Regions from separate parts of the Faecousia sp. genome, predicted to be linked through region 1. Evidence: a T-box and tRNA genes for the amino acid it is inferred to sense, from the RefSeq annotation. Region 1 holds a T-box; the other regions hold tRNA genes.
What was found. A T-box is a leader RNA that pairs with one kind of tRNA and senses whether it is charged. The one in region 1 lies ahead of ACMKFF_RS01165 (valine--tRNA ligase), so its partner is inferred to be a tRNA-Val.
Positions count from the first base shown of each region.

Region 2: it encodes a tRNA-Val, which carries the amino acid that the T-box ahead of ACMKFF_RS01165 (valine--tRNA ligase) is inferred to sense. The anticodon was not compared.
Region 3: it encodes a tRNA-Val, which carries the amino acid that the T-box ahead of ACMKFF_RS01165 (valine--tRNA ligase) is inferred to sense. The anticodon was not compared.

Region 1 is NZ_DBFZUT010000010.1:28,896-39,413, reverse strand. Features, by position in the region: gene uvrC (excinuclease ABC subunit UvrC) at 1-242, shown strand, start outside; gene rsmD (16S rRNA (guanine(966)-N(2))-methyltransferase RsmD) at 239-799, shown strand; gene ACMKFF_RS01185 (hypothetical protein) at 811-1,311, shown strand; gene ACMKFF_RS01180 (hypothetical protein) at 1,321-1,827, shown strand; gene ACMKFF_RS01175 (hypothetical protein) at 1,875-2,426, shown strand; gene ACMKFF_RS01170 (phospho-sugar mutase) at 2,494-4,203, shown strand; T-box leader at 4,240-4,449, shown strand; gene ACMKFF_RS01165 (valine--tRNA ligase) at 4,497-7,133, shown strand; gene lepB (signal peptidase I) at 7,273-7,920, shown strand; gene ylqF (ribosome biogenesis GTPase YlqF) at 7,913-8,800, shown strand; gene ACMKFF_RS01150 (hypothetical protein) at 8,785-9,012, shown strand; gene ACMKFF_RS01145 (ribonuclease HII) at 9,117-9,722, shown strand; gene ACMKFF_RS01140 (YraN family protein) at 9,712-10,077, shown strand; gene ACMKFF_RS01135 (dipeptidase) at 10,074-10,518, shown strand, end outside.
Region 2 is NZ_DBFZUT010000071.1:8,005-18,522, reverse strand. Features, by position in the region: gene htpG (molecular chaperone HtpG) at 1-342, shown strand, start outside; gene ACMKFF_RS07710 (hypothetical protein) at 481-1,140, opposite strand; gene ACMKFF_RS07705 (YqeG family HAD IIIA-type phosphatase) at 1,228-1,728, shown strand; gene ACMKFF_RS07700 (M24 family metallopeptidase) at 1,725-2,789, shown strand; gene efp (elongation factor P) at 2,917-3,480, shown strand; gene ACMKFF_RS07690 (CD1247 N-terminal domain-containing protein) at 3,510-3,926, shown strand; gene ACMKFF_RS07685 (hypothetical protein) at 4,028-4,210, shown strand; gene ACMKFF_RS07680 (uridine phosphorylase) at 4,471-5,268, shown strand; gene ACMKFF_RS07675 (nucleoside phosphorylase) at 5,265-5,993, shown strand; gene ACMKFF_RS07670 (amidohydrolase family protein) at 5,984-7,279, shown strand; tRNA gene ACMKFF_RS07665 (tRNA-Val) at 7,386-7,462, shown strand; gene ACMKFF_RS07660 (APC family permease) at 7,717-9,165, opposite strand; gene ACMKFF_RS07655 (hypothetical protein) at 9,564-9,710, opposite strand; gene ACMKFF_RS07650 (tryptophanase) at 9,702-10,518, shown strand, end outside.
Region 3 is NZ_DBFZUT010000095.1:49,972-60,489, forward strand. Features, by position in the region: gene ACMKFF_RS09790 (S-layer homology domain-containing protein) at 1-2,998, shown strand, start outside; gene ACMKFF_RS09795 (four helix bundle protein) at 3,087-3,461, opposite strand; tRNA gene ACMKFF_RS09800 (tRNA-Val) at 3,701-3,777, opposite strand; gene trpS (tryptophan--tRNA ligase) at 3,963-4,985, shown strand; gene ACMKFF_RS09810 (MraY family glycosyltransferase) at 5,006-6,073, shown strand; gene wecB (non-hydrolyzing UDP-N-acetylglucosamine 2-epimerase) at 6,060-7,214, shown strand; gene ACMKFF_RS09820 (ABC transporter permease) at 7,315-8,298, opposite strand; gene ACMKFF_RS09825 (ABC transporter permease) at 8,314-9,396, opposite strand; gene ACMKFF_RS09830 (ABC transporter ATP-binding protein) at 9,412-10,518, opposite strand, start outside.

The sequences.
Region 1 (10,518 bases):
AGGAGACACACCGCTTCGCCATTACCTATCAGCGCACCCTGCGCAGCCGCCATGTGCGCGGCTCGCAGCTCGATGCCATCCCCGGCATCGGGGAAAAGCGCCGCAATCAGCTCCTGCGCCGCTTCCGCTCGCTCGCGGCCATCCGTGCCGCCAGCCGGGAGGAGCTGCAGGAGGTGCTGCCCGCGCCGCAGGCGCAGGCGGTCTATGACCATTTTCACGGACAGGAGCAAACACAGCCATGAGAGTTATCACCGGAACGGCGCGCGGCACAAAGCTGAAAACGCCGGAGGGCATGCTCACGCGCCCAACGACGGACCGCGTGAAGGAAGCCCTGTTCAACATCATCCAGTTCGACATTGCGGGCGACGTACTCGACCTGTTCGCCGGAACCGGCCAGCTCGGCATCGAGGCGCTCAGCCGCGGGGCCTCACGCGCCGTTTTCGTCGACCACCGGCAGGACGCCGCGGCCCTTGTGCGCGAGAATCTGCGCCGTACGCATTTTGAAGACAGGGGAGAGGTCGTGTGCGCGGATTTCACACAGTATCTTGCGCGGTGCAGGCGGAAATTCCGCCTGATCTTCCTCGACCCGCCCTATGCAGAAAAATCCCTCGAAACGGCGATTCAGCGCCTATCGGAAATTGACATTTTGTCGGATGGTGGTATAATTATCACAGAAAGGCCCCTCGGCAAACCGCTTGCGGAGGAATTTCCGGGCTTGACCCGCTCAAAAGACTATCATTACGGAAAAACGACCATCACCCTGCTCCGCAAGACCGGGGCGGGCGGCGGCAACGATTAGGAGGCAATATCATGAACGAACACGGCATTGAAGAATTGATCGGCACCCTGTATGAAATGGTGCAGGACGCACGCTCCGTGCCGTTCAGCAGCGATAAGTGCGCTGTTGAGCGCGAAAAGGTCCTCGACCTGCTCGATGAGATCAGCAACCAGCTCCCCGGCGAGCTGAAGCAGGCAAAGACCATCGTGGACTCCCGCAGCGAGCTCATTACGAACGCAAAGCGCGAGGCAGAGAATATCATGAAGTCCGCGCAGGCACAGGCCCGCCAGCTCGTCTCGCAGGAGGCCATCTACCTCGAGGCCAAGAATCAGGCCAACGATATGGTGCGCGCCGCGCAGGATAAGATCAAGGAGCTCAAGAAGGTCACGAACGACTACGTCGACGATTCCCTGCGCCGCACGGAGGAGGCCGTCGCCGAGGCTCTGAGCGAGATCCGCAATTCCCGCTCGAAGTTCCGCGCCCTCGTCAATCCGCAGGCCAAGAACAACTCCGCGATCATCGAAGACGTGTAAACCGGCGCCATGAGCCGGAACCGTATTCTCATTACCGCCGTCGCGGCTGCGCTCCTTGTGGTCTGCGGCATCGGCATTTTCTTCGCATCCAACCGCGACCATGCGGCAGAGCGCGCCGACGAGTGGACCATGCAGGGCATGACCCTCGCACCGGACGGCTCGGCCACGCCGTGCACCGTGCGCATCGCGGGCACGTCTCGCTCCTATTTGCTCGGCGGCAGAGTCGGCGCGTTCGAGACGGGGACGGACGGCGGCATCTATGTCGACGGTACGCGCGTCTGCTCCGGCGTTATCCTGCCGGACGACGCCTTTGACCCGTGGCTCACAATGCAGGCGGATACCGATCCGTTCTGGATCGCAGCCGACGGCAGCACGCTCGTCCTGCCGCTTCCCGGCACGCAGTCGCTCGTCGTCGCTCCGGCAGAGTCAGAGCAGGCGGCACAGGAGCTTTTACAGTCGCTGCAGGAAGCGCTCCCGGATGAGACAAAAAACGCGATCTCCCCTTATCTCAAGTGACCCGTGGTTAACGATTACCCGTTTTATGCTGAAAGGGAAGGTGCTATATGAAAACCGCAGAAAACAGAAAGCATGCAGCTGCCATTGCCGCAGCCTGTATTGCGCTTGCCGCGCTCGTGGTTCTCGGGACCGTGATCATTTCGTATTGGAACACGCCGATTGCAAAGACGGAAAGCCGGACGATGCAGGCGATCGCTCTGCAGGAGGATGGCTCCGCGGAGCCTTGTACCGTCCTCATCAGCGGCATTTCGTATCACTACCTTTTCCGGAATCACGCGGATTCCTTTGAGGCAAACGATCCGGGCGGCGTATTCGTAAACGGCAGCCGCATCATGGACAGCCTGATCCTGCCGTCGGACATCGACTCGGATTGGATGTTCTGGCAGGACAACACGCTCTGGTGCGACGCGGCCGGGGAGCAGCTCATTGTGCTGCTGCACCGCGATGCGGACGGCGCGTTTGCAGAGACCGGCACGCCGGTGCTCGTCATCGCCCCGGCGGAGACGGAGCAGGCGGCACAGGCTCTTCTGCAATCGCTGCGGGAGACGCGCGCGGGCGATGCGGAGACGCAGCGCCTGATCGAACCGTTTTTGAAATAACCGGACGACACAGCGCCCCGTCCCATTGGGGCGGGGCGTGTTACTACATAACTTACAGGAGGCAGAAATGACGGAACTGGAACGTTATCAGCAGTGGTGCGAGCAGGCGCCGCTGAATGAGGCCGGGCGCGCTGCGCTGGCCGCCATGCAGAACGACGAGACGGAGCGCAAGGGCTGCTTCGGCGCAGAGCTGCAGTTCGGCACCGCGGGCATCCGCGGCATTATGGGCATCGGCACGAATCGCCTGAACGACTTCACCGTTCGCCGCACGGCGCAGGGCCTTGCCGCATGGCTGACCTCGACGGAACTGCCGCAGCGCTGCGCCATCGGCTATGACTCCCGCCACAACTCCCGCCGCTATGCGGAGCTGTGCGCCGTGGCCCTCGCGGAGCGCGGCGTGCATGTCTATGTCTATCACGAGCTGGCCCCGACGCCGATGCTCTCATTTGCCGTGCGCCAGCTCGGCTGCGGCTGCGGCATCGTCGTTTCCGCCAGCCACAACGCGGGCATCTATAACGGCATCAAGTGCTACGGCCCGGACGGCTGCCAGATGACGGATGAGCCGGCGGCCCGCGTGTTTGCCGAGATCGAGAAAATCCCGTATTTCCTCCCGGCGGAAAAGAGCTTTGAGGACTTCCTTGCGGAAGGCGGCGTGGAATTCATCGCGCCGGAGCTGTGGGAGCGCTACTATGAGACCGTTCTCGGCGAACGCCTTGCCACTGTCCCGTCCGATAACCTGAATCTGCTCTACACGCCGCTGTGCGGCACGGGCAACAAGCCGTTCCGCACCGTGCTCGGCCGCATCGGCGTGAACGTCGCCGTCGTTCCCGCGCAGGAAAAGCCGGACGGCGATTTCAAGACCTGCGAATATCCGAACCCGGAGACGGACGCCGCGCTGAACGAGAGCTACAAGATCGCGCGCGAGACGCACCCGGACCTCATCCTCGGCACTGACCCGGACTGCGACCGCGTGGCCGTGGCCGTCCCGGTGGAAGGCGGCTTCCGCAAGCTCAGCGGCAACGAGCTGGGCTGCCTGCTGCTGGACTACATCCTCGGCACGATGCAGAAGGCGGGCACGCTCCCGGCAGACCCTGTCGCCGTGCGCAGCATCGTCTCGACCCCGATGGCAGACAAGATCGCCGCAAGCTACGGCGTGAAGATGCGCAGGGTCCTCACGGGCTTCAAGTACATCGGCGGTGAGATCCTCACCCTCGAGCAGAAGCACGAGGAGAACCGCTTCGTCTTCGGCTTTGAGGAGAGCTGCGGTTACCTCAAGGGAACGTATGCCCGCGATAAGGACGCCGTCGTCGCCTCCATGCTGACGTGCGACCTCGCCGCCGCGCTCAAGCGTGAGGGAACGAATCTGGCCGAGCACATGGACGCGCTCTACAGCCGCTTCGGCTGGCATGAGGCGCGCGTGCTGAGCTGCGAGCTGCAGGGTCCGGACGCCATGGAAATTTCCGCTGGCTTTATGGCGCAGATGCGCCGCGAGCTGCCGAAGGCTGTGTGCGGCATCGCCGTCACGTCCGTCACGGACTATCAGGCGCGCGTCACGCGCGATCTCGTCCACGGCACGGAGGAAGCGGTCACGCTGCCGAAGTCCAATGTGCTCGTGCTTCAGCTCGGCGAGATGGGTACGGTCATCCTGCGTCCGTCCGGCACGGAGCCGAAGGTCAAGATTTATCTGACCGCCGTCGACGCCGACCGCGCGGCAGCCATGAAGCTGCTGGACGATATGGCCGCCGAAATGAGCGGCTATCTGCCCAAAAACGCTTGACAACCGGCCGGTTTTCGGCTATCATAACCGCATAGTGAAAACGCATGGAAGAAGAGGAGTATCCCATCCGCGCGCTGCAGAGAGGGGGCGGCTGCTGAAAGCCCCTGCGCAGGTCGGGAGAAGGTCGCTTCGGAGCGGGCGTGCCGAACCTGCAGTAGGCCGCACGGGTGCTCCCGTTACAGAGCCAGAGTGCCCGCCCATGGCGGGAATTCAGGTGGTACCACGGTAATCTGCATCGCCCTGAGCATATTATGAAGCTCAGGGCGATTTTTATCGTCAAAAAGGAGAAGACTATGAAAGAACTGCCAAAGACCTACGAGCCGCGCGACGTTGAGGACCGGCTCTACAAATTCTGGGTAGACAACGGCTATTTCCATGCCGAGCGCGACCCGGACAAGAAGCCCTTTACCATCGTCATGCCGCCCCCCAATGTCACAGGCCAGCTCCATATGGGCCATGCCATGGACGCTGCCATGCAGGACGTGCTCATCCGCTTCAAGCGCATGCAGGGCTATTCCGCCCTCTGGATCCCCGGCGTGGACCATGCCGGTATTGCCACGCAGATCCGCGTGGAGGAGGAGCTGCGCAAGGAGGGCAAGACCCGCTATGACCTCGGCCGCGAGAAGTTCCTCGAGCGCGTCTGGGCCTGGAAGCATCAGTACGGTGACCGTATCGTCGAGCAGCAGAAGCGCCTCGGCGCGTCCTGCGACTGGGACCGCGCCCGCTTCACCATGGACGAGGGCTGCTCGAAGGCTGTCCGTGAGGTGTTCGTGAACCTGTATGAGCAGGGCCTCATCTACAAGGGCAGCCGCATCATCAACTGGTGCCCGCACTGCGTCACGGCTCTGTCCGATGCCGAGGTCGAATATGTCGACAAGCCCGGCCATCTGTGGCATGTGCGCTATCCGCTGGCAGACGGCTCCGGCGAGGTCATCATCGCGACGACCCGGCCCGAGACCATGCTCGGCGACTCCGGCGTGTGCGTCAACCCGAACGACGAGCGCTACAAGGACATCGTCGGCAAGAACGTCATTCTGCCGCTCGTCGGCAAGGAGATCCCCGTCGTGGCGGACGACTATGCCGAAATGGACTTCGGCACCGGCTGCGTCAAGATGACGCCGGCTCACGACCCGAACGACTTTGAGGTCGGCCTGCGCCACAACCTCGAGGTCATCCGCGTCCTCGACGACAAGGGTGTCGTCAACGAGAACGGCGGCAAATATCAGGGCCTCGACCGCTATGAGGCGCGCAAGCAGATCGTCGCCGACCTCGAGGAGCAGGGCTACCTCGTGAAGGTCGAGCCGTATAACCACAATGTCGGCACCTGCTACCGCTGCCACCGCGACGTCGAGCCGATCATCTCCGCTCAGTGGTTCGTAAAGATGAAGCCGCTGGCCGAAGAGGCGCTGCGCGTTGTGAACGACGGCGAGACGAAGTTTGTTCCGGAGCGCTTCACAAAAATTTATACGAACTGGATGGAGAACGTCCGTGACTGGTGCATCTCCCGTCAGCTGTGGTGGGGCCATCAGATCCCGGCGTGGTACTGCGCCGACTGCGGCCATATGACCGTTTCCCGCGAGGATGCGACCTGCTGCGAAAAGTGTGGCAGCAAGCATATCACCCGCGATGAGGACGTGCTTGACACCTGGTTCTCCTCGGCGCTGTGGCCGTTCGAGACCCTCGGCTGGCCGGACACGAATGCGGAGGACTTCCGGTACTTCTATCCGACGGATGTGCTCGTGACGGGCTATGATATCATTTTCTTCTGGGTCGCACGCATGATCTTCTCGGCCTGCAAGCAAACGGGCCGCCCGCCGTTCCACACCGTGCTGATTCACGGCCTTGTCCGCGACGACAAGGGCCGCAAGATGTCCAAGTCCCTCGGCAACGGCATCGATCCGCTCGAGATGATCGACCGCTACGGCTCGGACGCTCTGCGCATGAACATGCTCACGTCCAATTCGCCCGGCAACGACATGCGCTTCTATATCGAGCGCTGCGAGGCCATGCGCAACTTTGCCAATAAGCTCTGGAACGCCAGCCGCTATGTCATGATGAACCTCAGCATCGACAAAAACGAGCTGCCCGCCCTGTCCGAGCTCGAGACGTCCGACAAGTGGATCCTCTCGAAGCTCAATACGCTCATTGCCGACGTCACGGAGAACCTCGACAAGTATGAGCTCGGCGTCGCCGTCCAGAAGATCTATGACTTCATCTGGGACAGCTACTGCGACTGGTATATCGAGCTGACAAAGGCCCGCCTCTATGGCGAGGACGAGGCTCAGAAGCGCTCTGCCCAGCAGGTGCTGCTGTATGTGCTCGACCAGATCCTGCGCCTGATGCACCCGTTCATGCCGTTCATCACAGAGGAGATCTGGCAGGCCATCCCGCACGAGGGCGAGGCACTGATCGTCGCCGCATGGCCGAAGTACCGCGAGGATCTCTGCTTCCAGGCGGAGGAGGACGGCATGGAGAGCATCATGCAGGCCATCCGCGCCGTGCGCAACCGCCGCGCCGAGATGAATGTACCGCCTGCGCGCCGCACGACGCTTTATATCGTCACGGAGAAGCAGGATCTGTTCTCTGCCGGTATCCCGTTCATCACCCGTCTGGCCTATGCCGAGCGCGTTGTCGTCCTGGCTGAGGAGCCGGAGGGCCATGGCTCCATGGTGTCCTGCGTGACGCACGACGCCAAGCTGTTCCTGCCGATGGAGGAGCTTGTGGATGTGGACAAGGAGCTCGCCCGCATCGCCAAGGAGAAGGAGAAGGTCCAGAAGGGCCTTGCCGGTGTGCAGGCTAAGCTTGGCAATCCGGGCTTTGCCGCAAAGGCACCGGAGCAGGTCGTCCGCGCAGAGCAGGAGAAGGCCGAAAAGTACGCCGCCCTGCTGCGTCAGCTCGAGGAGAGCGAAGCACGGCTGAAGGATCTCTGATTTTTATCGACCGCCATTTCGGGGCTGCTGCATGGATTTGCGGCAGCTCCGTTTTTTGGGCTTTATTTCTGGAACGAGTTGGTGTATAATTTATTCTGAATGAATGGCGGCCTGCCGCCAGACAGGAAGGATGACTTTGATGGAGAATTTCGACGCGGAGCAGCCGATGGAGGACCTGCAGGAGCAGACTCCGAAGAAGGAACCGAAAAATCCGCTCTATGACTGCTACTCGCTTTTGCATGACCTTGTCTATATTCTGGCCGCGATCACGATCGTGTTTGTGTTCTTCGTCCGTCTCGTCGGCGTGGACGGCCCGTCCATGATGCCGACGCTGCAGGACGGCGACTATGTGGCACTGCTGAGCAATCTGTTTATGGGCGACCTCGAGCAGGGCGACGTCATCGTCGCGCGCAAGGAGAGCTTTGAAAACGGCGAGCCGATCGTCAAGCGCGTCATCGCCACGGAGGGTCAGACCGTGGATATCCTCTATGACGGAAACGGCTATGGCACGGTCTACGTCGACGGCGAGCCGCTGGACGAGCCCTATATCTTGGAACCGATGGTACAGCCCTACTATGACCGCACGAGCTTCCCCCTGACCGTGGACGAGGGCTGCCTCGTCGTGATGGGCGATAACCGCAACCGCTCTGCTGACAGCCGCTATGCCTCCATTGGGCAGATCGAGGAATCACAGGTCATCGGCAAGGTGCTGTGCATTCTGTTCCCAGGCTGCGGCGAGAGCGCTTCGCGCGACTTTGGACGGATCGGAGCGCTGGACAATGGATGACCGCATGAATATCCAGTGGTATCCGGGCCACATGACCAAGACCCGGCGGAATATGGAGGCTGACCTCAAGCTCGTGGACGCCGTCTGCGAGATCGTGGACGCACGCATCCCGTTTTCCAGCCGGAACCCGGACATTGACGCCATCTGCGGGCAGAAGCCCCGCATGATGATCCTCAACCGCATCGATCTGGCCGATCCGGCCGCTACGGACGTCTGGCAGAATTACTGGCAGGCGCAGGGCATGACCGTTGTGCGCACGGACTGCAAGAGCCGCCGCGGCATCGACCGCTTCGTGCCCGCCGTCCGCTCCATGCTGGCGGAGAAGCTGCAGCGCTATGCGGACAAGGGACAGACCGGCCGCGCACTGAAGCTGATGATCGTCGGCATCCCGAACGTGGGAAAATCGACCTTCATCAATCAGATCGCCGGGCGCAAGGGCGCAAAGGCGGAGAACCGCCCCGGCGTCACGCGCGGCAAGCAGTGGGTCACGGTGGACAGCGGCCTTCTGCTGCTCGACACGCCGGGCATCCTCTGGCCGAAATTCGACGATGAGGAGGTCGGCCGCAGGCTGGCCTATACCGGCGCGGTCAAGGACGACGTACTGGATGTGGAGACGCTGGCCTGCCATCTGGCGGCCATGCTCTGGGCGCGTTACCCCGAGGCCATGCGCGCCCGCTATAAGCTCGACCCGCCGGAGGACGCCTTCGGCTATGATCTGCTGACCGAGGCGGGCCGCCGCCGCGGCTTCCTGCTGGCGCGCGGCGAGATCGACACGGAGCGCATGGCGCGTGTGCTGCTGGAGGAATACCGCAGCTGTAAGATCGGCCGCTTTACGCTGGAGGACCCTCCGGAAAGGACAGAGGCATGCGCTACGAACTGATCCGCGAGATCTTCAATCTCTGCAGCAACAACCAGATGCGCGACGTGTTCGTCAGTGAGGTAGAGACCTCGGACCCGGAGGCCGTCGCGCGGACATACTGCCGCGGTAAGGACGTCACGATGGACCGCACGGACAACGAAGACGGCAGCATCATATTCGACGTGGTGGCGGACGGCCTGCATCAGCGCCTGAGCTTCACACCGGATGATTAAGAAAGAGCAAGACCGCATAATTCTCTTCGGCCTTCGCCGGACATTTTTCGCCGAATGCACTTGCTGAATTGTGCGGTATTGCCTAAGATAAATGAGGAATTGGCATGACGGAACTTTGGAATTACGAAAACCGCTGCTGGGAGGCGGGCTATGAGACGGTCTGCGGCGTAGACGAGGCCGGGCGCGGCCCGCTGGCCGGACCGGTGTGCGCTGCGGCAGTCATCCTGCCGCGCGGGCTGGACATTCCCGGCCTGAACGACTCGAAAAAGCTGACGGCCAAGCGCCGCGAGGCGCTGTATGACATTATCACGGAGCAGGCGCTCGCCTACGGCATCGCGTTTGCCTCCGAGCAGGAGATCGACGAGATCAACATACTGCAGGCGACGTTCCTCGCGATGCGCCGCGCCATGGACCAGCTCCGGGTGCGGCCGGATATCGCCCTGATCGACGGCAACCGCGAGACGGACTTCGGTCTTCCCGTGCAGACGATCGTCAAGGGCGACAGCCTGAGCGCCAATATCGCGGCTGCGTCCATTCTGGCCAAGGTGACGCGGGACCGCTTCATGCTGGAAATGGACGAGAAATATCCGCAGTACGGCTTTGCCACGCACAAGGGCTACGGTACGCGCGCGCACTATGCGGCGCTGCGCGAATTCGGCCCATGCCCCATCCATCGCCGCACGTTCCTGAAGAATCTCCATGCGGAATGATCTGACGGGCCGCTGGGGCGAGGAGACTGCGGCGGCCTATCTGCGCCGCAGGCACTATACCATCGTGGCGGCGAATTACCGCTGCCGCCTCGGCGAGATCGACCTGATCGCGGAAAACCGCGACTATCTCGTCTTTGTCGAGGTCAAGCTGCGCAAAAGCGCCGCATTTGCCGAAGCGCTGGAATTTGTCGACCGGCACAAGCAGGAACGCATCCGCCGCACGGCAGAACTGTACTTATGTGAGCACCCGGAGCAGACGAAGCAGCCGCGCTTCGACGTCATCGAGGTCTACGCGCCTTTTGGCACGGAGACAAAGCGGCCGGAGATCCGGCATCTGGAGGATGCATTTTCATGAAGCTGTTTGACGGACACTGCGACACCGCCTATGAGCTGTTGAAGCGCGGCGAGGGGCTGGCGCGAAACTCCTGCCATATCGACCTGCAGAAGGCGGCCGGACTGGAGGCCTATGCGCAGGTCTTTGCCTTCTGCAGCAACGCCGGCCGGCCTGGCGGCGGGACGGAGCGCCTGCTGACGGAGCCGCTGGCCCTCCTGTGCCGCGAGGTGGAGAAGAACCGCAGCCGCATCGGCTTTGCCGCAAACGGTGTGGAGGCCCTGCGCCTGACGGAGCAGGGGAGGATCGCCGCGCTGCTGTCCGTGGAGGGCTGCGAGGTCATCGGCTGCGACCCGGGCAGACTCGAATGGCTGCGGGAGCAGGGCTTCTGCATGCTCACGCTGACGTGGAATGCCGACAACGCGCTTGCGGGCTGGCACGGCTCCGCGCTTGGCCTGACGCCGC
Region 2 (10,518 bases), on a different contig from region 1:
GACTTCCTGAAGGAGAGCCTCGGTGAGAAGGTCAAGGACGTACGCGTTTCGACGGAGCTGGGCAGCCATGCCGTAACTATGGTCCCGGACGGCGGCATGAGCTTCGAGATGGAGAAGTACATGCACACGGTCGACCCGTCGTCCGATTATCACTGCGGCCGCATTCTGGAGGTCAACCCGGAGCATCCGCTGCTGCAGCGTCTGTCCGAGAGCAGGGAATCCGATCCGGAGCGCGCCAAAAAGCTGGCAGAGCTTCTCTACGATCAGGGCCTGCTGATGGCAAACCTCCCGCTCGAAGACCCGACGGCCTATACGGATCTCGTCTGCGAGCTGATCGGCTGAGCCAAGTCCATCTCTGCGTAAAGCGCGAAACAGAATATGCTCCCTCTATGAGAGACAGTGAAGTAAAGATCACCATCCTCATATGGGGAGCATTTCTATGCCGCACACGGAAAAGCTGCGCGCAGCCGCATCCCGGTCTTATCCATCCCGCTCCGGGAAAAACGGCTGGAGCTCCTGCCACAGACCGATGGCGCAGCGGCAGCCATGTGCCGCTGCGTGCGCCAGCTTCTGCCGGAGCGACTCCGGCGTGTCAAAGTAGCGCAGGCCCGCCGGGCTTTTCTCGCAGCTGCACAGCGCGGCCGGGAGCATGCCGCCGGGATAGGGGAGCGGCGGGGCCGGAAGCTCTGCCTCCCACGGCGTCAGCTCCAGCGCCCAGCCGTTCGGGAAGCGCCGCTCCGCCGACCGGACAAAGCCGTCCCATGCATTGCAGGGCCGCAGGCAGGAGAGGACCGGCAGCGCTTCCGGCGCAAAGGCGTGATAAGCCGCGGGCAGCAGCATCGGGGCATTCCCGAGCCGCCGCTGCAGGCCCTGCGCCACGGCGCGGTGCACGGGGCCGGGCGTGCGCAGAAAATCCAGACAACACCCCCCGCCGCACCGGGCCGCAAGCCGGTCCAGCGTCTCTTCCGGAACGCGCTGCGGCAGGACGGCGTCGTCGATGACGGCCATATGTCCCTGCAGCGGGCACGCCGGGATGCGGGCCCCGCCATCCGGCAGAAAGCCGAGGCCGAGCACGGCGGCCCGGCCGGTAAATGTTGCAATTTCTTTACAATTTGCCGCCAAATACACCGGAACAGGCAATAGACAAACCTCCCCCTGCGTGCTATAATAAGGAGAACCCTAAACATGGGAACCTCAGAATCAACCTATGGAATACCCGAGGAGAATATGCTGTCATTTTTACCTGACTTCATTTTCCAAACCATCACGCAGATCCGCCCGGCGTTTCTTCGTGAGCACGGCATCCGTCTGCTGCTGATGGACTTTGACAACACCATGCTTCCCTACACGACGGACCGGCCGGAGCAGCCGCTTCTGGACTGGATCGCCGGGATGCAGGACGCAGGCATCACGCTGTGCATCGTCTCCAACAGCCATAAGCAGCGCGTGCCGCATTTCTCGCAGCAATATCACGTTCCCTGCGTGACGCATGCCGCCAAGCCCGGCACACGCGGCATCCGGGAGGCCATGGCCCGCTACGGAGCCGCTCCGCAGCAGACCGCACTCGTGGGCGATCAGATCTATACTGATGTACTCGGCGCAAAGCGCGCCGGGATCACGGCGATCGCCGTGCGATCCATTCATAATCATACCGTCTGGCTGAAGCTGCGGCACCTGCTGGAGCTGCCGTTTCTCGCCATGGCGCGAAAAAGGAGAGTAGAAACATGACCAATCTGGAAAAATACCGTTCTCTGCTGCACGACGGCGTGCAGGGCCTTCTGCTGACCTCGCGCTACAGCCGCATGTATGCGGCGGAGTTTGACATCGCCGAGGGCGTTGCCGTTGTCTCCGCGCAGGGCGCTCGCTATTTCACCGACAGCCGCTACATCGAGTCCGCGCAGAAGAACCTCAAGGGCTTTGAGGTCGTGGAGATCGGCCTGAACAATCCGATGATGCAGGCGCTGAAGACCACGCTGGACGAGTTCGGCGTGGAGACGCTCGGCTTTGAGGACGAATATCTCACCGTCGCAGAGCTCAACGGCTTTGAGGCCGCGCTTCCCGTCAAGTTCGTTCCGCTGCAGAAGGAGATCAACGCCTTCCGCGCCAGCAAGGAGGACTGGGAGCTTGCCCGCATGCGCAAGGCGCAGGAGATCACAGATCGCGCCTTCACCGAGGTCTGCACTCGCATCCACACCGGCATGACCGAGAAGGAGCTCGAGGCCGAGCTGATCTACTGCCTGTATAAGAACGGCGCAGAGGGCCTGTCCTTTGACCCGATCGTCGTCTCCGGACCGAACACGAGCATGCCGCACGGCGTCGCCGGGAGCCGCGTCCTGCAGGACGGCGACTTCGTGACCATGGACTTCGGCGTGCTGTATCAGGGCTACTGCTCCGATATGACCCGTACCGTCGCCCTCGGCCATGCGACCGAGGAGATGCGTAAGGTCTACGACACCGTCCTGCGCGCCCAGCTCGCCGGTATTGCGGCCAGCCACGCAGGAGCGAGCGGCAAGAGCGTCGACGGCGCTGCCCGCGACATCATCACGGAGGCCGGCTACGGCCCGTATTTCGGCCACAGCTATGGCCACAGCCTCGGTCTCGAGATCCACGAAGCGCCGAATTGCACCCCGCGCAACGAGAACCCGATCCCTGCCGGCGCTGTGTGCTCCGCAGAGCCGGGCATCTACATTCCGGGCAAATTCGGCGTCCGCATCGAGGATGTCGTGATCTTCCGCGAGGGCGGCTGCGAGGTCATCACGCACAGCCCGAAGGAGCTGACCATCCTTTAAGCGGTGATAACTCAGAGAAATTTGCCGAAAGACTTGAATTTCTTTGACAAATCGGTTAAAATAGAAACGCATTTTTTTACCTTCGGAACAGATATGGTATTCGAGAGGAACACAGGAGGATAAACCAATGATTTCAGTCAGTGATTTCCGGAACGGCGTTACGTTTGACATGGACGGCAAGGTGATGCAGATCATCGAGTTCCAGCACGTCAAGCCCGGCAAGGGTGCAGCCTTTGTCCGCGTCAAGATGCGCAATGTCATCACCGGCGGCGTTACCGAGACGACGTTCAACCCGAACGACAAGTATCCCACCGCTTACATCGAGCGCAGAAAGATGGACTATTCCTATAACGACGGCAACCTGTATTATTTTATGGATCCGGAGACGTTCGAAATGACGCCGGTCGACGAGAACATTCTCGACGCCAGCTTCAAGTTTGTCAAGGAGAACGACCAGTGCACGATCCTGTCCTACAAGGGCAACGTGTTCAGCGTCGAGGCTCCGAACTTTGCCGATCTCGTCGTCACGAAGACCGAGCCGGGCCTTGCAGGCAACACCGCCACCAACACGCTGAAGCCCGCTACGCTTGAGACCGGTGCCGAGGTCCGCGTGCCCCTGTTCATCAACGAGGGCGACAAGATCTCTATTGATACCCGCACGGGCGAATATCTGGGCCGCGCCAAGGGCTGATCCGGCCCACATCTGGAAAGGAGAACGCTATGAATCTCTCTGAAAAGTCCGCATATCTGAAGGGCCTGATGGACGGCCTGAAGCTGGACCAGGAGGCCCCCGAGGGCAAGATGATCTCCGGGATCGTCGAGCTGCTGCAGGAGGTCACCGGTGCAATTGGCGATCTGCAGGAAAACGCCGAGGCTGTCTCGGATGAGCTCGATGAGATTGAGGATGATCTCGATGCCATCGAGGATTACCTGATGGACGACGATGACGAAGAGGACGGCTTCATGGACGACGACGGCGAAGACTTCGACTATGACGACACCATGTATGAAGTGACCTGCCCGAAGTGCGGCGAGGTCCTCCATCTGGACGAGGAGACGCTCCTCAACGATTCCGTCGACTGCCCGAAGTGCGGCGAGCCGCTCGAGTTCGAGTTCGACGAGGACGACGGTCTCTGATCCTCATACGCAAAACGCAGGCGCGAAGCAGATCCCTCTGCTCCGCGCCTGTTTGCACATCGGGCTGTACTGCGGCATAGTCTGGCCGGGAGGTGAGTGCCATGCGGCAGCGGCTTGAGCGGCTTCTTTGCGTCAAGTCTCTTGTGACGATCGCCCTGACCGTCGTATTCTGCAGGCTGGCCGTGACGGGCGCAGTCAGCGCGCAGCAGTTCCTCACGATCTTTACGGTCGTGATCTCGTTTTATTTCGGCACGCAGGTGGAGCGGCGTTCGACCGGCGGCTGAATACAGCAAATCCCCGGCCGTCCGAGGGGGATGGACGACCGGGGATCCGCTACAGAAATGAGAGAGGGGAAAATAAAAAGAGAGATAAAAATGAAAAGATGGACCAGTAAGCCCGTTACCGCGGCAGGTTCGGTATCGTTCTTACGAGTATGAGTATACCGGGGACATTTGAAAAATCTATGAACGAAGTCGGAATAAATTGAGAATCCGCAAAATTTGTCGAACGCGCGCAGTCTATCACAGATAATTTGGAGGAGCCTATGAAAAAAGCCTACCTGACCCTTGACCCGCCGCGCGAGCCGGACGGCACCCTCTGCCGCACCGGCCTGCGCCGCTCCGCGCCCGTTGTGCTTCTGCCGGGTGATCCGCAGCGCAGCCGCAAGATGGCCGCGCTGTTCGCAGAGGCCTCGTTTACGGCCCACCGGGGAACATTTGCGACCTATACCGGCAAAACACCGGGCGGCGCGGATATCGCCGTCACAAGCAGCGGCATGGGCTGTGCCTGCGTTGCCGCCGCACTGGAGGAGCTTGCTGCCGCGGGAGCGGAGGCCGTTATCCGTGTGGGCACCTGCGGCGGCGTGCAGCCCGATCTGGCCCCGGGGACCATCGTCATTGCCAGTGGCTGCGTCCGCGGCGAGGGCGCAAGCTATGAGCTTGTGCCGCCGGAATTCCCGGCCGTTGCAGACCCGCTGCTCGTCCGCGCGCTGTGCAGCGCTGCGCAGGAGCTGGACGAGCCCGTGCGCGTCGGCCTGTACCGCAGCCACGATGCGTTCTATATGGAGTCCAAGGCCGCCCATCCCGGTCTGCGGGAGCGTATGCAGAAATGGATCGACACCGGCGTTCTCGTCGTGGAGAACGAGTCCGGCCTGCTTTTCACCTATGGCCACCTGCTCGGCCTTCGCGCCGCGAGCATCTGCGTCGCGCTTGGTTCCATGTTCGCAGACCCGAACGCCAACGTCTACGGAGCCTATGCCGACCCGGAGCATCTGGCGCGCCGGATCGAAACTGCCACGCGCATTGCCATGCGCGCAGCCGAGCTGCTGGAGGGATCGAAATGAGCTTTGGAAGTCAGAAACTTGTCCATACCGACGGTACGATGCACCACCTCGGCATCGATGCCGTGACGCCGCGCGTCATTCTTGTGCCGGATCCGCAGGAGGTCCCGCTCTATGCCGCGCTGCTGGAGGGCCCCGTGCAGCAGGGCTGCTATCGCGAATATGCGACCTGGCAGGGCACATGGCGCGGCGAACCGCTCACGGTGATGAGCTGCGGCTTCGGCTGTATGCCTATGGCCATCGCCGTGGAGGAGCTGCACCATCTCGGCGCGGAGTCCCTCATCAAGATCGCAGCCTGCCCCGCCATCCAGCCGGAGCTGGAGCCGGGCACGCTGCTGGCAGCCTCCGGCGCGGTCCGCGGTGAGGGCGCGACGCGCGAATACATCGACCCGTCCTATCCCGCCGTGGCGGATATGCGCCTGCTCGGCGCGCTGCTGAGCTGCGGCGTACCCGATGCGGGCCTGTTCCGCAGTCACGACTGCACCTCGCTCGAGTCGCCGTGGGCCCCCGGCGGCCCGGCGCGCATTGCCCGCTGGGCAGAGCTTGGCGTCAGTGCGCTGGACGGCGAGACGAGCGCCCTGTTCGTGCTGGCATCCATTCTCGGCATGCATGCGGCCTCGCTGGCCTATCTTGCAGAAAACTATGCAACCGGTGCAGCCGCTCCGATGGACGCACAGGCGCGCGGGCGGCTGTTCACGGCTGCGGCGGAGGCACTGCGATGCTGCTGATCCGCGGGGCAATGCTCCCCGATTTCGAAACAGGAACGACCACGCAGGCCGACGTCCTCATCCGGGACGGCCGCTTTGCGGCGATCGCACCCCATCTGGAGGCCGATTGCCCCATTGTCGAGGCATCTGGTCTTCTGATGCTGCCCGGCATGGCTGATCTGCACACGCACATGGTGCAGAGTCTGACGCAGGGCCCGCTCGACGACCTGAACATCACGCAGTGGCTCACGCGCATGCTCCGGGCACAGTGGTCGCTCACGGAGGACGAGTGGTACTATGGCGTGCTGCTCGGCTGTCTGCGGAGCATCCGCTATGGCGTGACGGCCATCAATGAAATGACCTACTATCCGCACATCGACGCTGTTGTGCAAGCCTATCAGGACGCCGGTCTGCGCGTGACCTTCGGCATCGGCGCGACGGATATCGCCGAGAACGACCAGATCCGCGTCACGCCGGTGGACGAATGCCTGCGGCAGGCGGAGGAGCTGTACCACAAATGGCACGGCAGGGGACTGCTGCGCACGGCTGCCGTGCCGCAGGGACGTCCGGCCTGCACGCCGGAGCTAATGCGGGCCCTCAAGCAATTTGCGCGCGAGCGCGGCCTACTCTACCACACACATCTTGCGGAGGGGAAGGCCGAGACGGAACGTATCCGAGCTTGGACCGGCCGCGGAGAGGCGGAGGAGCTGGCGCATCTCGGTGTCCTGGATGAGTCCACGATCCTTGCGCACTCCATCTGGCTCACGCAGGAGGAGATCACGCTGCTGGCACAGTCGCACGCCGTTGTGGCGCACTGCCCCTCGACGAATATGAAGCTGTCGGACGGTGCGCCGCCCATTGCGGAGCTGCTGGCATCCGGCGCGCGCGTCGGCTTCGGCTGCGACGGCGAGGCCTCCAGCGCAAACCGTGACCTGCTGCGCGAGGCTCGGCTCGGCAGCTACCTACAGAAGGTCCGCACGCTTGACCCGACAGTACTCCCGGCAGGGCAGTGCTACGCCATGCTGACGGAGCAGGGGATGCGTGCGCTCGGCTATCGAGACGTCGGCCGTATTGCAGAGGGCTGGCAGGCGGATTTCTCCCTTGTGCGGACGGAGACACTGTGCACGGTGAACCGGCGTCGCATTCTGACGAATCTGCTCTATGCCGGAAGCGGCGAGCAGATCGACAGCGTCTATGTGCAGGGCAGGCCGCTTCTCCGGAACGGGCAGTTCGTGCACCATGATCTGGAGCATATCCTGCAGCGCTGTGAGGAGATCACGGCGCGCATTGAGCGCACGCTGGCATAGCATATTCCCCGGCAGGCCAAAACACACCTGCCGGGGAACCAATTTTCCGGTCTGTGAAAAATAGGGCTTGATTTTTTCGGATCCTGTGCTATAATATTCGTGCTACGGAGGCTTAGCTCAGCTGGTTAGAGCGCCTGCTTCACACGCAGGAGGTCGATGGTTCGAGTCCATTAGTCTCCACCAGGATATAGAAACCCGAACGTTCCCGATTACGATTAAGGGATGGTTCGGGTTTTCTGTTTTATCGATCCTCGCCAAAATCGCAGGACTCATCGATGAAAGCTCAGCTCTCTCAGATCTATATGCAGAATACCTTGTGACAGTCGGCAGGGTCTTTGTCCCATTTTTCAGTATTCATTATTCATTCATATACGCAGAGTCCCCTCCGCACCGTTCTGATGCAGAGGGGACTCTGTTTCTCATTAGAGCAAACCGGCTCAGGCGCCAGCGGCCCGCACGGTGCGCTGCGTTCTGCGGTTGAGCAGACCGCCGAGCACCATCACAAAGGCGAACACGATAAGATACCAGAAGCACCCCATACCGTGGCTGACGAGACAGGCAATGACCATGAAGACCGAGCCGCAGATGGCAAGGATCGGCAGAATATAGTGCTGCCAGACGGAGGTGCCCTTCTGCTTGCGGATCCACTGGATGAACACCGGAATATAGAGCGCATAGATCGTGATGATCGGCAGCTCCGTCGGGTCAAACAGGAAGGGGACGCTCTCGAAGATCGTGCCCGTGAAGACCGTCTTGTGGCTCCAGGTGCCGGCGAGGTTGGACAGGTAGAAATACAGACCCCAGAAGCCGCACAGCAGCAGACCCATGACGGCGGAGTTGTTGGGCATATTCGTGTGCTCATCGACGCGGGAGAACATATGGGTGGCCGGGCCTTTGCCGCGCGCTGCGACGGAATAGACGCCGCGGCAGCAGGCGAGCATCAGACCGTTCATCGTGCCGATGCAGGAGATGGCGATGAAGAGGTTCAGGATGTTGCCGATGACGTTGCCGAAGATGTTCGTAAAGGCAATGGTCGCGCCCTTTTCGATCAGCTCCGCGTTCGATGCACCGCCGGTCACGCCGATGTAGTACAGCAGGTAGGTGGCGATGACGATGATGCCGCCGACTGTGAGGGCTTTCGGAAGATTGCGCTTCGAATCCTTCAGCTCGGAGTTGATGGTTGTTGCAATGATCCAGCCCTCATAGGCAAAGGAGGTTGCGCAGACGGCTGCGAAGAGGATGCTGCCCTTGCTGCCCACAACGGCGAGGGGAGGGGCGACAAAGTTCTCCGTCAGCTGACCCGAGGCGAGACCGGCAATGATGCCGACGATCGCCATGACGCCGAGCGGGATGAGCTTGATGACCGTGGTGGATGCCTGAATCTTGCCTGCGAGCTTCGGGGAAAGCGCGTTGACGGCATAGGAGCAGCAGAGGTAGAACAGCATGAGCGCGATGCACTCCGGGCCGACCACAACGCCGCCCTCGTTGATGTGGATGAGCAGCGGCATATTCGGGAACATCGTCGTGAGGAACACGAGTGTATAGCGGGCGGAGAGCCAAGCCAGAGCCGCCGTCAGGGACGGATAATAGATCGTGGACAGGAACCAGCCCATATAATAGCCGTATTTCGGGCCGACCGTCGCTTCGGCATAGTCCACGATGCCATTGACCTTTTCATATTTCTGGGACATACCGGCGAATGTGAGGATGCAGGCGAGCATGATCGCGCCGCCGATGAGCCATGCGATGACGCCGAGCGGCATATCACCGTTTGTGATCTGGAGGATGGTCTGTGCCTTGAAGAAAACGCCGGAACCGATGACAATGCCAACAACCATGCAAATTGCGGTGAAAAGGCCGTATTTGCGTTCCAATTTGTTATTCATGAGAATACTTCCTTCCTGAAACCTGAAATGAGTGGCGCGAATACAAAACGTACCGTCGAACAGAGGGATCAACGAACCGCCTCCTGGCGGTGGAAGGGAAACCGGTCGCAGAGAAAATGATCATCAGAGCTTCGACATTATGTGCAACGGCAATTCCTCCCTTGGTGTGCGAAATCTTTCTGGTGGCATCATATCATGAACAAAAAACGATGTCAAGAGGATATATTTTTTGGACAACTTTAACATATAATGAGAAATCATCCACAAGTTACAAGTGTTACAAATCCTTTCTGTTTTAAAATTGCAGATTTCCGGATACAATGCGGAATTTCATTCATTTGGAGTTTTGTCCATGAGCGGCGGACGTGAAAAATTTCTCCGTTGACAAACGGTCCGTTTCATGGCATGATGATGGGGAGGCGGCGGATCAGCCGCGCGCCCGATACTGTCCGCCAGTCGCCACTGCAGCCCTGCCGCAGGTCGATGACCGGGGTATCCAGAATCACGGCGCTCTGCGCCGAATCATGGAGGTCAGTATGAATCACGAAGAATATCCCCTGAACGTTGCTACCCCGCGCTCCTTTACTTATGTCACGCGGGACATCCCCCGCGTCACCGCTGCGCAGCGCGAACGCGCCCTCAAGGCCACGCACTACAATGAATTTGCCTTCCCCGCAGGCATGCTGACGGTGGACATGCTCTCCGATTCCGGCACGACGGCCATGACCGATGTGCAGTGGTCGGCCATGTTCCTCGGCGACGAATCCTACGGCCGCAACAAGGGCTACTACGTCCTGCTGGACGCCCTGCGCGACTGCTTCGAGCGCGGCAACGATCAGAAGCACGTCATCGATCTCGTCCGCACGAACTGCAAGGACATCGACCGCATGATGGACGAGCTGTATCTGTGCGAATATGAGGGTGGCCTGTTCAACGGCGGCGCCGCGCAGATGGAGCGCCCGAACACGTTCATCCTGCCGCAGGGCCGCGCCGCAGAGGCCGTCCTGTTCGAGCTCGTGCGCAAGATCCTCGGCCAGCGCCACCCCGGCAAGGTCTTCACCATTCCCTCGAACGGCCACTTCGACACGACCGAGGGCAACATCAAGCAGATGGGCTCCATCCCGCGCAACCTCTACAACAAGGAGCTGCTCTGGGAGGTCCCGGAGGGCGGCACCTATGAAAAGAACCCGTTCAAGGGCAACATGGACACCGAAAAGCTCGAGGAGCTTATCGTAAAGCTCGGGCCGGAGAACGTTCCGCTCGTCTACACGACCATCACGAACAATACGGTCTGCGGCCAGCCCGTCTCGCTTGCCAACCTGCGCGAGAGCAGCCGCATCGCCCATAAGTACG
Region 3 (10,518 bases), on a different contig from region 1:
CATGGTCGGCGGCATCGTCGGCCGCACCGGCAGCATCCCCACGGGCATCTATCTGGAGAACTGCGCGAATCACGCCTCCGTCAAAAATACGGACTCCAAGGGTGTCGGCGGCATCGTCGGCGCGGGCTGGAGCAAGGGCGCAATCGTCAACTGCTACAACACCGGCTCGGTCACGACGGGCTATGCCTGCCCGGCGGGCGGCATCTGCGGCAGCAACGGCGGGCTGGACATTTATAACTGTTATAACGCCGGCGTGATCGATTCGAACGGCAGCCAGCGCGGCCGCGCCATCGGCGGCCATAACAACGGCAGCTACACCGTCTCGGACTGCTATTATCTCGAGGGCTGCGACGACGACCCGGCCTCAAACGGCTGGTATACCGGAACGGCGCTCTCGTGCGTCGTCTCCGTCACAGCTATGCCGAAGGCGGACATGCGCTCGCAGAAGCTCGTTGACGCGCTGAACTGCAACGGCGCGGCCTATACCGCCGTGCAGGGGAGCTATCCCGTTCTGGCGTGGGAGGCTGAGCGCAGCCCGGCGACCCACACCGTCCGCATCACGCAGCCGGAGGGCGGTACGGTCGCCTCGGACGGCGGCGAGAGCGTGGCCTTCGGCACGGTGCTCCATCTTTCCAATACGCCGGACGTCGGCTGGGCCTTCCGAACCTATACGCTGGACGGCAGGACCCTGACCGGCCCCTATGCGACCGTGACGGCGGACGCGGCCGTCAGCGGCGTGTTCTCCCGCATGACGGCGGGGGCGCTGTACATCGAAAACGCCCCGGCCTTCCCCATCACGGTAAAGAAGGACGGCACGGTGATGGAAAACGGGACCGCGCGGCGCGTGACGGACTATCCCGTGGCGGACGGCGACCCGCTCTATGAGGGCGACATGCTGACGGCTACGGCCACGCTGGCGGAAGGCGCAGAGCCGGAGGATCTGAGCTATGTCTACAACGGGAAATTCCGTTACTATTTCACCTTCCAGGATGCGGCCCAGACGGAGAAAAGCACGGACACCGGGAAATTCACCGTCACGAGCCGGATCACGAGCGCCTCACTGCGCCTGCGCGCCACGGCCTACACGACGCACAAGGTCTGGACGCAGCTGGCCGAGACGGACTGGTATACGCCGTCTGCCGACCGCTTCACCCTGACGTCCGCGCGGCAGCTGGCGGGCCTGGCCCAGCTGGTCAAGCAGGGCAATTCCTTCGCGGGCAAGACCGTCCTGCTCGGCGCGGATATCTCGCTGGCAAATGACGACAAGACCTTCAACCGCAGCGTCCGCTGGTTCGACGGTATCGGCAGCACGCAGGCCCCGTTTGCGGGTACATTTGATGGCAACGGCTACCGCATCACGGAGATGACGGCGGAGACGACCGGCAGCGGCGCTGCCCTGTTCCTTGCGGCGGACGGCGCGGTGCTCAAAAACATCCGCGTCTCCGGCACGGCGAAGGCCAACGGCAGCGCGGCCGGGATCGCGGCGCAGGCGAAGAACACGCAGTTCCTTGGCTGCGTGAATGAAGCGGCCGTGACTTCGACCGGCGAAAAGGCGGGCGGCATTGCCGCACTCCTCGACGGGGCAAGCAGCCTGACGGGCTGCACCAACCTCGGGGCCGTCACGGGCACGGACGGCGTCGGCGGCCTCGCCGGTGTGGTCAACGACAAGGAAAGCACACTGACCGGCTGCGTGAACCGCGGCACCGTGACCGGAAACGGTGCGGCCACGGGCATCGGCGGCGTAGCCGGGCGCATCGGAGGCAGCCTGCTCCGCTGCGCGAATTACGGAGCCGTCACCGGCAGCGGCTGGTATCTGGGCGGCGTGGCCGGTGCGTGTATGACGGAGGGCGCGTCGGCACTCACCGACTGCTACAGCGCCGGCGAGGTGCGCAATGCCCATACCTATGCCTCCTCCGGCACGGGCGGCCTGATTGGCTACGGAAACGATTACCGCGCAGAAAATTGCTTCGGCTACGGCGCGGTCAGCGCGGCGGCCGGAACGGCGGGCGGCCTGATCGGCCGGGACAGCAGCCGTTCGACAAACGTGCGCGAAAATCTCTATTACCGCGCGGATTCCTGCGGTACCGCCGTCGGCGGCAAGGCGGAGGCATCCGGCACGGCGGCGCGCACGGCGGCAGAATTCGCTGCGCTGTCCTTCCTGCGGCAGCTGGACAAAAACGGCTGCTTCATGCTGGAAAACGGAGCCTATCCGGAGCTTTCCGCCTCTGCGCGCTGCGCCCATCTGGAGACGGAGCTGCGCGACGCCCGCGCGGCCACCTGCACGGAGGCGGGTTACACCGGCGACACGGTCTGTAAGGCCTGCGGCACGGAGATCACGCACGGCGAGGTCATCCCGGCTGCGGGACATCAGTACCGCAACGGCGCGTGCACGGTGTGCGGCGCGAGGGACCCGCGCTGGTCCGGACCGGAGCTGCCGTGGAACGACCCGTTCCGCGACGTCCGTGCGAGCGACTGGTTCTATTCCGGTGTGAAATTCGCTTATCAGCACGGCCTGTTCCAGGGCACGGCGGCCGATATGTTCAGCCCGGATGCGCCGATGACGCGCGCCATGCTCGTTACGGTGCTCTGGCGCATGGACGGTAAGCCCGGCGCGGCGGGCGGCAGTAGTTTTACGGATGTGCCGCGCGGCCAGTGGTATACGGAGGCCGTCGCGTGGGCGGCCGAAAACGGCGTCGTCAACGGCGTCGGCGGCGGGAAATTCGAGCCGGACGGCAATGTCACGCGTGAGCAGATCGCCACGATCCTGTATCGCTATGCATGCCTGCGCGGCGTTCCGACCGGCGGGCGCGCGGACCTCGGCAGCTTCCCGGACGGCGGAGCCGTCAGCGGCTGGGCCTATGACGCCCTGTCCTGGGCCAACGCGGCGGGACTGATCGCCGGAACGCGCGAGGGCGGGGTGGACTACCTTGCGCCGCAGCAGAACGCCACGCGCGCGCAGGTCGCCGTCATCCTGATGCGCTACCTCGGCGCGGCATAAGCAGAAAAACGCCGGGCGGCGGACCGAAAAAGTCCGCCGCCCGGCTGATTTGTGGGGATAGAAAAAATCCCGATTCCTATCACGCGCTTTATTGTAAGTTTCCCTTTGCCGTTTTGCAGGAAGCGATCAGCAATCTGCGAATATTACCACATAGTTTCTCGGTATATCGATAGGTAGTAAGATCAATTCTTTTGGTTTCGTACATTAGCTTCAGCCAATAACTTGTTTCGTTGGACTCTTTCAATGCAATTTCCAACTTTGCAACAAAATCTTTCTTGCTCTGCGCATACTGCGCTTCGTGTATATTCGCGCCTACAGAAGTACCTGCTCTTGCAAGCTGATTGATCATATATGAGCTTTTAGGTGCCGTTACGCTATCAACAAGATGAACAATTGCCACCGCAAATTCAAAAGATAAGTCGAGCAATTTGTTTCCAGACATAAAAGCACCTTTTTCTAACATATTATATCATAAGACGCTGCGATTCCCAGTGATATATCGCTATCGCGATACGATATACGGCAAGCCGTATGATATGCTTGCTGTGCAAGCATGATATAATATCCGTTCCCTCATATGCCGCAGGCATATATCATCGCACGAAAGTGCGATATCATATCGAAGATATATCACCCGTTCGGACAGGAACGGATATCATGGAAAAACCCTCTTTTGTCAAGTTGACAAAAGAGGGCTTTTCATGGTGGACGATATAGGACTCGAACCTATGACCTTCCGCACGTCAAGCGGATGCTCTAGCCAGCTGAGCTAATCGTCCGTCAGCAAGGCATAGTATACCAGAAGGCTGCCCTTTTGTCAAGCACTTTTTTCTTTTTTTCGAAAAAAGGACGCGGACCGCAAGGATACGACATGGGCCTTGCGTATCGGCGGGAATTATGCTAGAATATATAGAATCAAGTGCCCTGGGCACAACTCTGTTTTCTGAGAAAGAGGCGTGATCTTATGACAGAACAGACTACGGAAAGAACTGCGCCGCGCAAGCGTATGCTTTCCGGCATCAAGCCATCGGGCGACCTGACGCTCGGCTCTTACCTCGGCGCGATCCGGAACTGGCGCGACCGTGCAGAGGAATTCGATTGCTATTACTTTATGGCGGACCTTCACGCCATTACCGTCCGGCAGAACCCGGCAGACCTGCGCCGCCGCACGATGGAGCAGCTGGCGCAGTATATCGCCTGCGGTCTGGACCCGGAGAAGAACGTGCTGTTCATCCAGAGCCATGTGCATCAGCACGCGGAGCTCGGCTGGGTGCTCAACTGCTATTCCATGTTCGGCGAGCTGAGCCGCATGACGCAGTTCAAGGATAAAAGCGCGAAAAATGCCGACAATATCAACGGCGGCCTGTTTACCTATCCCGCGCTGATGGCGGCGGATATCCTGCTGTATCAGGCGGATCTTGTTCCGGTGGGCGAGGACCAGAAGCAGCACGTCGAGCTGACGCGCAACATCGCCAAGCGCTTCAACGGCATCTACGGCGACGTGTTCAAGCTGCCGGAGCCGTATATCCCCAAGGTCGGCGCGCGCATCATGAGCCTTGCCAACCCCGAGGCCAAAATGTCGAAGTCCGAGAACGACGATCCCGGCCGCGTCTGCCTGATGGATAAGCCGGAGGATATCATGCGCCTGTTCAAGCGCGCCATCACGGACTGCGACTCCGAGGTGCGCTATGACCCTGAGCACAAGAAGGGCGTTTCGAACCTGATGACCATCTACTCCGCTGCGACCGGGCGGACGTTCGCCGAGATCGAGGCGGAATTTGCAGGGCGCGGCTACGGCGACTTCAAGAAGACGGTCGGCGAGGCCGTCGTGGAGCTGCTGCGGCCCATCCGCGAGGAGAGCCAGCGCCTGCTGGCCGACAAGGCCTATCTGCAGAGCGTCTGCGAGAGCGGCGCGCAGAAGGCGGCCTATGTTGCGGAAAAAACGCTGCGCAAGGTTTATAAGAAGGTCGGCTTCGTGGCGCGCTGACCGGGGAGCAGAACATGATTATGGATCCGAATTTCATTGTCAAGGTCCTGCTGTCGCTCATCGTGGCGGCGGCGCTGGCCTTTGCGGTCACGCCGCTCGTCAAGCGGCTGGCGCAGCGCGTCGGCGCGATGGATGTGCCGAAGGACGAGCGCCGCATGCACAAGATCCCCATCCCGCGCATGGGCGGCCTCGCCATCTTCTTCGCGTTCCTTATCGCGGTGCTGTGCTTTGCCGGGATCGACCGTGAGCTGCGCGGCATCTTGCTCGGTGCGACGATCATCGTCGTGCTCGGCATTCTTGACGATATCCTGACGCTCAATGCCCTGCCGAAATTTGCCGTGCAGATTGTTGCGGCCGTTATCGCCGTTCTGCACGGCTGCCGGATCGAGCATTTTATGGGTTTCCGTCTGGCAACGTGGCTTTCCTATCCCGTCAGCGTGATCTGGATCGTGGCCATCACGAACGCCGTGAACTTCATCGATGGTCTCGACGGCCTTGCTGCCGGCGTGTCTGCGATCTCGGCCGGCTCCATGCTCGTCGTGGCGCTGCTCGTGCCGGATTACAACTCCGCCATCCTGCTAGCGGCCATCGTCGGCGCGTGCGCGGGCTTCATCCCGTATAATTTCAACCCGGCAAAGATCTTCATGGGCGACACCGGCTCGACATTCCTCGGCTTTATGCTCTCGTCCATCTCCATCTACGGCCTGTTCAAGATGTATGCGATCATTTCGTTTGCCGTGCCATTCCTTGTACTGGGCCTGCCGATCTTCGATATCTGCTTCGCGGTCATCCGCCGCGTCTCCAAGGGTCAGAGCCCGATGCATGCCGACCGCGGCCATGTGCACCATCGCCTGATCGACATGGGCTTCAGCCAGAAGCAGGCCGTCGCCATCGCCTATATGCTCTCGGCCATTCTCGGCATGGCGGCCGTCGTGCTGACGAATGACGGCGAGATGAAGGCCCTGATCTTCATCGGCGCCGTGATCGTGGTGGGCGCGATCGGTGTGCTGGTCATTTTCCACCGTCACCCGGATAAGACGGAAGAAAATGCGAAAAAGCCGGAGGAGGAACCGCATGAAGAGAATTAAGGTGATGTCCGTCTTCGGCACGCGGCCGGAGGCGATCAAAATGGCCCCGCTGGTGCAGACGCTGGCGCAGCGGCCGGAATTTGAGAGTATCTGCTGCCTTACGGGCCAGCACCGCGAGATGCTGGACTCCGTCATGCAGATCTTCCGCCTGACGGCGCAGTATGACCTGAACATCATGCAGAAGCAGCAGACGCTGTCGTCCATCACAACGCGCGCCCTGCTCGGCATGGAGCAGGCCCTGCAGGAGGCACAGCCGGACCTCGTTCTGGTGCACGGCGACACGTCCACGACGTTTGCCGGGGCGCTGGCGGCCTTTTATCAAAAGGTCCCGGTCGGCCATGTCGAGGCGGGCCTGCGGACCTATGACAGGTATTCCCCCTTCCCGGAGGAGATGAACCGCACGCTCGTCAGCGATATTGCGGCGATGCACTTCGCGCCGACGTCGGCCAATGTCGAAAATCTGCGCCGTGAGTCCGTACAGGGTGAGATCTTCCGCACGGGCAACACCGTCATCGACGCCATGCGCACGACGGTGCGCCCGGATTACCGCTTTGCCACGGCGGAGCTCAACGAGCTGGATTTCGAGAACCGCCGCGTTATCGTTCTGACATGCCACCGCCGCGAGAACTATGGCCAGCCCATGCATGACATCCTGCGGGCCGTGCGAGACGTTGCGGAGCGGTATGAGGACGTCGAGATCGTCTATCCCGTCCACCTCAGCCCGGCCGTGCGCGCCTGCGCGCAGGAGGAGCTGGGCGGTGTACCGCATGTGCACCTCATCGACCCGGTCGACGTGGAGGAGATGCATAATCTCATGGCGCGCTGCTGCTTCGTTATGACGGACTCCGGCGGCCTGCAGGAGGAAGCGCCTGCCCTCGGCAAACCGGTGCTGGTGCTCCGCCGTGAGACGGAGCGGCCCGAGGCCGTTGCAGCCGGAACGGTCCGCCTGGCGGGCGTTGCATACGACGATGTGCTCCGCGAGGCCTGCACGCTGCTCGACGATCCTGCTGCCTACCATCGCATGGCGCATGCCGTGAACCCCTATGGAGACGGCCACGCCTGCGAGCGCATTGCCGACGCGATCGCCTGGCACTTCGGTCTGCGGGCTGAGCGCCCTGCCGATTTTGCCCCTGCGGGCTGATACAATTATAATGTATACCGGGCAGCCGCTGCTGCCTGAAGAACGAAAAAACGCGCCGCATCCCGGCTCTGGGATGCGGCGCAGGTTGTTTATGGGGGGCTCAGCGCTCTTCGCGGAAGTACGGGACGCCGAGTGCAGCGGGCGGCTGCTTTTCGCGGTTGTTGCGCAGACTGCTGAAGATGAGCACGAGCACTGTGACGATGTACGGCAGGATCTTGTAGATCTGCGAGGGAATGAACGGAATGCTCAGGCGCAGGTACAGGTTCTGCAGGCAGCCGAACAGAATGCTGCCCCAGATGGCTGCGGACGGCTTCCACAGGCAGAAGATGACGAGCGCGACAGCCAGCCAGCCGACGCCGGACAGGCCCTCGTGGTTCCACACGCAGCCTGCGATGCCGGTGATGTAGGCAACGCCGCCGATGGCGGAGATGCCGCCGCCCAGCACGGTGGCCAGATATTTGTAGCGGGTGACGTTGATACCGGCAGCGTCCGCCGTTGCGGGGGATTCGCCGACGGCGCGCAGGTACAGGCCCTTGCGGGTCTTGTTCAGGAACCACGCGAGGAAGACGGCGAGCGCAAGGGCAAAATACGTCAGGATATTGTGCTGGAACAGCAGCGGGCCGAGCACGGGAATGTTGCGCAGGAAGGCGGGGAAGGGGGAGTTTACAAAGATCGCCTTGAGATTGTTGCTCAGGGAGACGTAGGAGCCCTCCTGCACGCGCATGTATTCGCCGAGGAACTGACCTGCGCCGGTGCCGAAGATCGTCAGGGCAAGGCCGGTGACGTTCTGGTTGGCACGCAGGGTGATGGTGATGAAGCTGAACAGCAGCGAGGCCAGCGCGCCCGCCAGGAAGGCGAAGAACACGGCCAGCAGCAGCGCCACGAACGGCGAGGCATTCGCGCCTGCGAGCTTTTCATAGTAGAACGCGCCGCCGAGGCCGGCCGCGCCGCCCATGAACAGGATGCCCTCGACGCCGAGGTTCATATTGCCGGATTTTTCGGTCAGGATCTCACCGAGCGTGCCGTAGAGCAGCGGCGTGCCGTTGACGACCGAGAAAACGAACAGCGTGGAAAGAAATGTCAGAACAGCGCCCATACCTCAGTCCTCCTTTTCCCGACGGATGGAAATCTTGTAGTTGATGAAGAACTCGCAGCCCAGCATGCACAGCAGAATGAAGCCGGTCAGGATGTCCGCGATGGTCGAGGGCACCTGCATGCGAGTGTTGAGCGTCTGGGAGCCCTTCGTCAGCACGGCAAGCATCGAGGCGATGATGATCATCGCGAACGGATTGAGCTGAGCCAGCCATGCCACGGAGATGGCGGTGAAGCCGACGCCGCCTGCCACGCCGTCATAAAGCGTGTGGTTTGCACCGGAGACAATGATGAAGCCGACAAGGCCGGAGATGGAGCCGGACAGGAACATCGTGCGCATCATGATGCGGCCGACGTTCATACCGGCATAGCGCGCGGTGTTGCTGGAGTCGCCGATGACGGCGATCTCGTAGCCGTGCTTTGTGTAGCGCATGTAGATGAACATCAGGACCGTCAGCACGAGTACAATGATCCAGCCGCAGTGCACGCCGAGCACGGACGGCAGCTTGGCGTTGCCCGCGAACTGCGCGATCATCTGGCTGCCGGAGGGAGGAGCCTCCCACGGGCCGCCCTGCAGCCACTTGACGACACCGATGATGATGTAGTTCATCATCAGGGTGAACAGCGTTTCGTTCGTGTTCCACTTCGCCTTGAAGAAGGCGGGGATGAGGGCCCACAGGCCGCCGCACAGGATCGCGGCTGCGGCCATGATGAGCAGCAGCGGAAGCTGCGGCATCGTCTTGCCGAACTTCAGCGCAAAGAACGTCGCGCCGATGGCGCCTGCGGTGATCTGGCCCTCTGCGCCGATGTTCCAGAAGTGCATCTTGAAGCACGGGGCGATGGCCAGCGCGCAGCCGAGCAGGGGAATGGCGATCTTGATGGTCTGGCGGACGAACGTCTTCGACCCGAGCGAGCCGTCGATGATCGTGCCATAGGCCTTCAGCGGGGAATAGCCGAGGGCGAGCAGCAGCAGGCCGCCGACGATCAGGGCGAACACGATGGACGCGACGCGGATGGACCACGCCGCAGCGGGATGCATCCCGTCGATCCGGCGGGAGAGCTGGAGCTTGCGTGCGGATTTCTCATTCATGTTGATTCCCTCCCGTCAGACCTTGGTCATAAGAAGACCGATCTCTTCCTTCGTTGCGGTGCGGGCGTCCACGATGCCGCTGATCTTACCGCCGCACAGGACCAGAATGCGGTCGCACAGCTCCAGCAGCACGTCGAGGTCCTCACCGACGAACACGACGGCCGAGCCCTTCATCTTCTGCTGCGTCAGAAGATTATAAATGGTGTAGGACGTATTGATATCCAGACCGCGCACGGCGTAGGCCGTCAGCAGGACGGAGGGGGACATCGCAATCTCGCGGCCAACGAGCACCTTCTGCACGTTGCCGCCGGAGAGGCGGCGCACCGGTGTCGAGATGCTCGGTGTGACGACTTCCAGCTCCTCCATGACCTCCATGGCGAGCTTGTTCGGGTCGCGGCGGTTGACAAAGGCGCCCTTGCCCTTGCGCCAGCTGCGCAGCATCATGTTGCTGCCCATGCCCATGCTGCCGACCAGACCCATGCCGAGGCGGTCCTCCGGCACGAAGGCCATGGCCACGCCTGCCTTGCGGATCTGATTCGGGGTCTTGCCGATGAGCTGCTGGGCGGGCTTGCCCTCCGGTAGGAACGTGACCGTGCCGTGCTCCACGGGGTACAGGCCCGTGATGCACTCGAGCAGCTCACGCTGGCCGCTGCCTGCAATGCCTGCGATGCCGAGGATCTCGCCGCTCATGGCGGTGAACGTGACGTCGTCGAGGCGCTTGACGCCGAGATTGTCGACGCAGGTCAGGCCCTCGATCTTCAGCCGCGGCTTCGGGTCGACGGGGTCCGGGCGGTCGATGTTCAGGCTGACGGCGCGGCCGACCATCATGTCGGTCAGGGACTGGGCCGTGGCCTCGCTCGTCTTGACGGTGCCGATGTACTTGCCCTTGCGCAGCACGGCAACCTCGTCCGAAACGGACAGCACCTCGTGCAGCTTGTGGGTGATGAGGACGATGGCCTTGCCGTCGGCGCGCATGTTGCGCACGACCTGGAACAGGCGGTCCGTCTCCTGCGGGGTCAGAACGGCGGTCGGCTCGTCGAGGATCAGGATCTCCGCTCCGCGGAACAGGACCTTGACGATCTCGACGGTCTGCTTCTGCGAAACGGAAAGATCGTAGATCTT